Linked DNA regions of Loktanella sp. M215. The protein of the gene in region 1 interacts with the protein of each later gene in a pairwise test. Links are inferred from orthologs where the notes say so. Each region holds a gene or a part of one and is shown on either strand. Other genes may lie near its edges.

Region 1 (3,748 bases):
CGGCCTTGGCCGCCTGATCGGCGCTGGATTTTTCCGGTTTGGCGTCGGCCTTGGGCGCCTCTGCCTTGGCGCTGTCGGCCTCGCCTTCGCTGATCTGCGCCAGCAGGGCGTCCACGCCGACGGTATCGCCTTCGGCCGCGACGATTTCCGACAGGGTGCCGGCGACGGGCGAGGGGACTTCGACCGTTACCTTGTCGGTTTCCAGTTCGCACAGCATCTCGTCCACGGCGACGCTGTCGCCAGGCTTCTTGAACCATGTGGCGACAGTGGCCTCGGTGACGGATTCACCCAGAGTGGGGACGCGGACTTCGGTGCTCATTGGTCTTTTCCTTCGATGTTCAGGGCCTCGGCCACCAAGGCGGCCTGCTGGGCTTTGTGCTGGCTGGCCAAGCCTGTCGCGGGCGACGCGGCACCCGCGCGACCGGCGTAGATGGGCCGTGTGTGTTTCGCCTTGATCCGGGTCAGGCACCATTCAAGGTTCGGTTCCATGAAGGTCCACGCCCCCTGGTTCTTGGGCTCTTCCTGGCACCAGACCATTTCGGCGTTCGTGAAGCGTTGCAGCTCGTTCACCGCCGACTGGGCCGGGAAGGGATAGAACTGCTCGAACCGCAGGATGTAGGTGTCGGTGATGCCGCGCGCGTCGCGTTCTTCCAGCAGGTCGTAGTAGACCTTGCCGGAACACATGACCACGCGCTTGATCTTGTCATCGGCAACCAGCTGCGTGTCCGAATGACCCTTTTCCGCATCGTCCCAAAGGACGCGGTGGAACGACGATCCGGTCGTGAAATCGGCGGTATCCGACACGGCCATCTTGTGGCGCAGCAGCGACTTCGGCGTCATCAAGATCAGCGGCTTGCGATAGCTGCGGTGCAGCTGGCGACGCAGGATGTGGAAGTAGTTCGCAGGCGTCGTGCAGTTGGCGACGATCCAGTTGTCGTTGCCGCACATCGTCAGGAACCGTTCCAGACGGGCGCTGGAGTGTTCCGGCCCCTGTCCTTCGTAGCCGTGCGGCAGCAGGCAGACGAGGCCCGACATCCGCAACCACTTGGATTCGCCCGACGAAATGAACTGGTCGAACATGATCTGCGCACCGTTGGCAAAGTCGCCGAACTGCGCTTCCCACAGGGTCAGGGCGTTGGGCTCGGCCAGAGAGTAGCCATACTCGAACCCCAGCACCGCGTATTCAGACAGCATGGAGTCGATGACTTCGTACTGGGCCTGACCGTCGCGGATGTGGTTCAGCGGGAAGTAACGCTGTTCGTTGTTCTGGTCGATCAGCGCCGAATGGCGCTGGCTGAAGGTGCCGCGCGTGCTGTCCTGACCCGCCAGACGGACCGGGTATCCTTCGAGCGCCAGCGAGCCAAACGCCAGCGCCTCTCCGGTCGCCCAGTCGAACCCGGTGCCGCTGTCGAACATCTGCTTTTTCGCTTCCAGCAGGCGGTCGATCGTCCGGTGGGTTGTGAAATGCTCTGGCGGGACGGTCAGCGCGTGGCCGATGTCGGCCATCGCCTCGGGGCTGATGGCCGTTTCGCCGCGCTGATAGTTGTCCTTGTCGCGGTCAAGGTGCGACCAGCGCCCGTCCAGCCAGTCGGCCTTGTTCGGCTTGTAGGTCTTGCCGGCCTCGAACTCCTCGTTCAGCTTGGACTGGAACGCGGCCTTCATATCCTCGATCTCGCCCTCGGGGATCAGGCCGTCCTTGACCAGACGGTCCGTGTAAAGCGTCAGCGTCGTCTTCTGCTTCTTGATCTTGGTGTACATGACCGGGTTGGTGAACATCGGCTCGTCACCTTCGTTGTGACCGAAGCGGCGATAGCAGATGATGTCCAGCACCACGTCCTTGTGGAACTTCTGGCGGAACTCGGTCGCCACACGGGCGGCGTGGACCACGGCCTCGGGGTCGTCGCCGTTGACGTGAAAGATCGGCGCCTCGACCATCAGGGCGATGTCGGTAGGGTAGGGCGAAGAGCGCGAGAAGTGCGGCGCCGTCGTGAAACCGATCTGGTTGTTCACGACGATATGCATGGTCCCGCCGGTGCGGTGGCCGCGGATGCCCGACAGCTGGAACCCTTCGGCCACGACGCCTTGCCCCGCAAAGGCCGCGTCGCCGTGCAGCAGGATCGCCATGACCTTCGTGCGGTCCTTGTCGTGCTTCTGGTCCTGCTTGGCGCGGACCTTGCCCAGCACGACGGGGTTCACCGCTTCGAGGTGAGAGGGGTTCGCCGTCAGCGACAGGTGGACGGTGTTACCGTCGAAATCCCGGTCAGAGGACGCGCCGAGGTGATATTTCACGTCACCCGAGCCTTCGACGTCCTCTGGCTTGAAGCTGCCGCCCTGAAATTCGTTGAAGATCGCGCGGTAGGGTTTCTGCATGACGTTCGCCAGCACCGACAGACGGCCCCGGTGCGGCATGCCGATGACGATCTCTTCCATGCCCAGCTGCCCGCCGCGCTTGATCACCTGTTCCATCGCGGGAATCAGCGACTCACCGCCGTCGAGGCCGAACCGCTTGGTCCCCATGTATTTCACATGCAGGAACTTCTCGAAGCCTTCGGCCTCGACCAGCTTGTTCAGGATCGCTTTGCGGCCATTCTGGGTAAAGGTGATTTCCTTCCCGTAACCCTCGATCCGCTCTTTCAGCCAGGCGGCTTCGTCGGGGTTCGAGATATGCATGTACTGCAGCGCGAAAGTGCCGCAATAGGTGCGCTTCACGATGGCCATGATCTCGGACATCGTCGCGATTTCCAAGCCAAGCACGTTATCGATGAAGATCGGGCGATCCATGTCCGCCTTGGAGAATCCGTAGTTGGCCGGGTCCAGCTCTGGATGGCTGTTGACCTCGCGCATGCCCAGCGGGTCCAGATCGGCGATCAGGTGGCCCCGGATGCGGTAGGCGCGGATGATCATCAGCGCGCGGATGCTGTCCAGCACGGCGGCACGGACCTGCGCCTCGGACAGGCTGGCACCCTTTTCCTCGGCCTTGGCGGCGATCTTCTTCGCCGCTGCCGCCGGTTCCTGCGCCCACTGGCCGTCCAGCGCCTGCGTCAGGTCATCGTTCGGCACCGGCGGCCAGTCCATGCGCGACCACGACGGGCCCGCCGCCTCTGCCCGCGCATCGGCGGGCGAATCGCCCAGTGATTTGAAGAAGTCCCGCCAGCTTTCATCCACGGCCTGCGGATTGTCCGCGTAGCGCGCATAAAGCTGTTCGACGTAATCGGCGTTATGCCCCTGCAGAAAGCTGGAGGCGTGAAACACGTCGTTGGAGGGTTGGTCAGTCATGAAAGGACCTCTCGGGGGAATGGCCGGTCAGGGAAGAAGGATGCTTTGGCTGGTATAGGTCACGGGAAACCGGACGGGCAGTTGCCGCTGTGCCGCATCGCTGCGTGCGCTGTCGTCGATCAACATGATCGCCATGTCGGTCCATCCGGTCTTGGGTTGTGCCGCCTGCAGGGCCGCAGGGTCGGCGGTGTAGACGGCAGGCGTCACGGCTTCGTTGTGCATGATGTCCGCGTAGCGTGACGTTGCCATCATGTCCGAACGGCTGCCGGCGGCCGTCGTTCCCACATATTTGCACGTCAGGCGAAGGGCCGCCGTCGTCGGCGACCGTTCCAGCAGGGTATAAAGGATCGCGCTGTCGTCCGGCAGGCGCCAGACCGACACGTCCGGGTTCGCCTTCAGGCTGGCGACCGCGCCGCCCGCCTGCGCGATCATCGCGTCCAGTTCCGGCCCGGGCTGCATCATGCCGATCAGC
Region 2 (3,148 bases), 1.4 Mb from region 1 along the record:
GTCCGGTGCGGTGGACTACGGCCCCGACGGCGCGCAGGGCATGGTGCTGACGCAGAATGCCCTTGGGGAACACATCGGTGTCGCAGGTCCCTATTTCGTCGCCATCGCGATCCTGTTCTTCGCCTTCACCTCGATCATCGGCAACTACTCCTATTCCGAATCCGCTATGGAGTTTCTGGGGCTGGGGGGCCGTGTGCCGCTGATGATCCTGAAGGCGCTGGCCATGGCGATGGTGATCTGGGGCGCGGTGCAGCCGGTGTCGGCGGTCTTCAATCTGGCCGACGCCAGCATGGCGGTGATGGCGACGATCAACCTTGTCGCGATCCTGATCCTGTCGAAAACCGTTGTGGTGCTGACCAAGGACTATTTCGGCCAGAAGGCGGCAGGCCGCGTGCCGCTGTTCCGGTTCAGCGAACACCCGGATATCGACAAGGGCGTGGACCCCAGTATCTGGAACCGCGACGTCGCGCAGGAACGGCAATAAAGCACGCTTTCCCATGGCCGCCGCCTCTGCTATGCGGCGGCCATGCTCAAAATCTCAGACATCACATATTCCGTCGAAGGCCGCACGCTGCTGGAAAACACCAGCGTGACGATCCCCACGGGTCACAAGGTCGGTCTGGTCGGTCGCAACGGCACCGGCAAGACCACCCTTTTCCGCATCATCCGGGGTGAAATGATCCTCGACACCGGCACGATCAGCCTGCCGAAGGGCTGGAAGATCGGCGGCGTCAGCCAGGAGGTGCCCGGCAACGAGGTCAGCCTGATCGACACGGTGCTGCGCGCAGATACCGAACGCGAGGCGCTGCTGGCCGAGGCCGAGACCGCCACCGACCCCATGCGCATCGCCGAGGTGCAGACGCGCCTTGCCGACATCGATGCATGGAGCGCCGAAGCGCGGGCGTCCACGATCCTCAAGGGTCTGGGGTTCACGGACGAAGAACAGCGCATGCCCTGTTCGGCGTTTTCGGGCGGCTGGCGGATGCGCGTGGCACTCGCCGCGGTGCTCTTCGCGGAACCCGACCTGCTGCTGCTGGACGAGCCGACCAACTACCTCGATCTGGAAGGCGCGCTGTGGCTGGAGGCGTATATCGCCAAGTATCCACACACGGTGCTGATCGTCAGCCACGACCGCGAGCTTTTGAACCGGTCCGTCGGCGGGATCCTGCATCTGGAAAACAAGGGGCTGATCTATTACACCGGCACCTACGACCAGTTCGCCCGGCAACGCGCGGAAAAGATTGCCCTTCTGACCTCGGCCGCGAAAAAGCAGGACGCCAAGCGCGAGCATCTGCAAAAATTCGTCGACCGCTTCAAGGCGAAGGCGTCCAAGGCCAAGCAGGCCCAGTCCCGCGTCAAGGCGCTGGAGAAGATGGAGACGATCCGCGTCCCCGCCGACGCCGCGCGCACGGTCTTTACCTTCCCCGAGCCCGAGGAGTTGTCGCCCCCCATCATCAGCGTCGAAGGCGGCGCCGTGGGTTACGGCAACACGATCGTGCTGCATGACCTGAACCTGCGCATCGACCAGGACGACCGGATCGCCCTGCTGGGCCGCAACGGCGAGGGCAAGTCGACCCTGTCGAAGATGCTGTCGAACCGGCTGGAACTGGCCCGCGGCAAGATGGTCACCTCCAACAAGCTGCGCATCGGCTTTTTTGCCCAGCATCAGGTGGACGAGCTGCGGATCGAGGAAACCCCGCTGGAACACCTGCTGCGCGAACGCGCCGAGGAAGGTCAAGCGAAACTGCGCGCCCGCCTCGCGGGCTTCGGCCTTGGCGCCGATCAGGCGGATACAGAGGTTGGGCGTCTGTCCGGCGGCCAGAAGGCCCGTCTGTCGCTGCTTCTGGCCACTCTGCCCGCACCACACCTGCTGATCCTCGACGAGCCGACGAACCACCTCGACATCGAATCCCGCGAGGCGCTGGTCGACGCGTTGACCGCCTATTCCGGTGCGGTGATCCTCGTCAGCCACGACATGCACCTGCTGTCGATGGTCGCGGACCGGCTGTGGCTGGTGAAGGGCGGCAACGTCAAACCCTACGATGACGACCTCGAATCCTATCGCAAGATGCTGCTGACTCCCGAAAAGCAGCAGGAGAAGGCCAAGGCCGCCGCCCCCGTGGTCAAGAAAGCCACGCGCGAGGAAATCATGGCCCTGCGGTCCGACGCCCGCAAAAGCGAGGAGCGTGTGCAGAAGATCAACGACATGCGCGACAAGCTGGCCAAGAAACTCGCCGACCCCGCCCTCTACGAGGATGCGCGGATCGGCGAACTGGCGACGTGGAACAAGAAATACGCCGAAGTGATGGACGGCCTCGGTCGCGCCGAGGCCATGTGGATGGCAGCCCTTGAAAAACTGGAAAAGGCCGAGAAGGCCTGACGCCCTCCTCGCTTTTTCCTCAAATACTCCCGCCGGAGGCTCCGGCGGCAGACCGGGACGGCACCTGACCTTCGGCGTGCATCCCTTTGATCTAAAACACCAATCGCCCGCCACGAAAATTTACCCGAGGCAAAACTCACCGCAGAGGCATTCGAGGCCACCACATGACCGACCTGCCCACCCTGATCGCCGCCTTCACGGCCATGTTCATCGTCATCGACCCGATCGGTCTGGCGCCGCTGTTCATCGCCATGACCCAAGGCATGTCACAGGCGCAGCGCCGGGCGATCGGCGTGCGCGCCTGCACCGTGGCGATCGGGCTACTGCTGCTTTTCGCGGTCTGCGGCGAGGCGCTGCTGGAGTTCATCGGCATCTCGATGCCGGCCTTCCGGATCGCGGGCGGTGTGTTGCTGTTCATCACGGCCCTCGACATGCTGTTCGAGCGGCGTCAGGCGCGGCGGCAGGACAATGCTGATGACGCCGTCGATCCCGCCCACGATCCGTCGATCTTCCCCCTCGCCATTCCTTTGATCGCGGGGCCGGGTGCCATCGCCACGATCATCCTGCTGACCGGGCAGGCCGACAGCGCGCTGGGGTTCGGGGCGGTGCTGGGCGTGATGATCCTCGTCATCGCAATGGTTTTCGCCATGTTCATGGCCGCCGGCCTGCTGGAGCGGCTTCTGGGCAAGACCGGCATCAATGTCGTCACCCGCCTTTTGGGGATGCTGCTGGCGGCGCTGTCGGTGCAGTTCATCCTCGACGGGCTGA

Evidence for each region.
Region 2: the proteins of GLR48_RS08565 (region 1) and GLR48_RS15455 interact in binary tests that used the Escherichia coli proteins (3 or more experiments, as listed by UniProt). The link is inferred for Loktanella sp. M215 from one-to-one orthologs.

The regions. Positions count from the first base shown.
Region 1 is NZ_WMEA01000001.1:1,752,367-1,756,114, forward strand. What follows is about bases 116-3,640. They hold GLR48_RS08565 (2-oxoglutarate dehydrogenase E1 component), read right to left. Parts: upstream 3,277-3,640; coding sequence 316-3,276; downstream 116-315. Other genes in these bases: odhB (2-oxoglutarate dehydrogenase complex dihydrolipoyllysine-residue succinyltransferase), read right to left, coding at 116-319; GLR48_RS08570 (hypothetical protein), read right to left, coding at 3,304-3,640. In the rest of the region: more of odhB, read right to left, coding at 1-115; more of GLR48_RS08570, read right to left, coding at 3,641-3,748. UniProt on the Escherichia coli protein: E1 component of the 2-oxoglutarate dehydrogenase (OGDH) complex which catalyzes the decarboxylation of 2-oxoglutarate, the first step in the conversion of 2-oxoglutarate to succinyl-CoA and CO(2).
Region 2 is NZ_WMEA01000001.1:3,107,886-3,111,033, forward strand. What follows is about bases 29-2,953. They hold GLR48_RS15455 (ABC-F family ATP-binding cassette domain-containing protein), read left to right. Parts: upstream 29-526; coding sequence 527-2,380; downstream 2,381-2,953. Other genes in these bases: GLR48_RS15450 (alanine/glycine:cation symporter family protein), read left to right, coding at 29-484; GLR48_RS15460 (MarC family protein), read left to right, coding at 2,545-2,953. Also shown: more of GLR48_RS15450, read left to right, coding at 1-28; more of GLR48_RS15460, read left to right, coding at 2,954-3,148. UniProt on the Escherichia coli protein: Genetic data indicate it may be involved in ribosome assembly or function.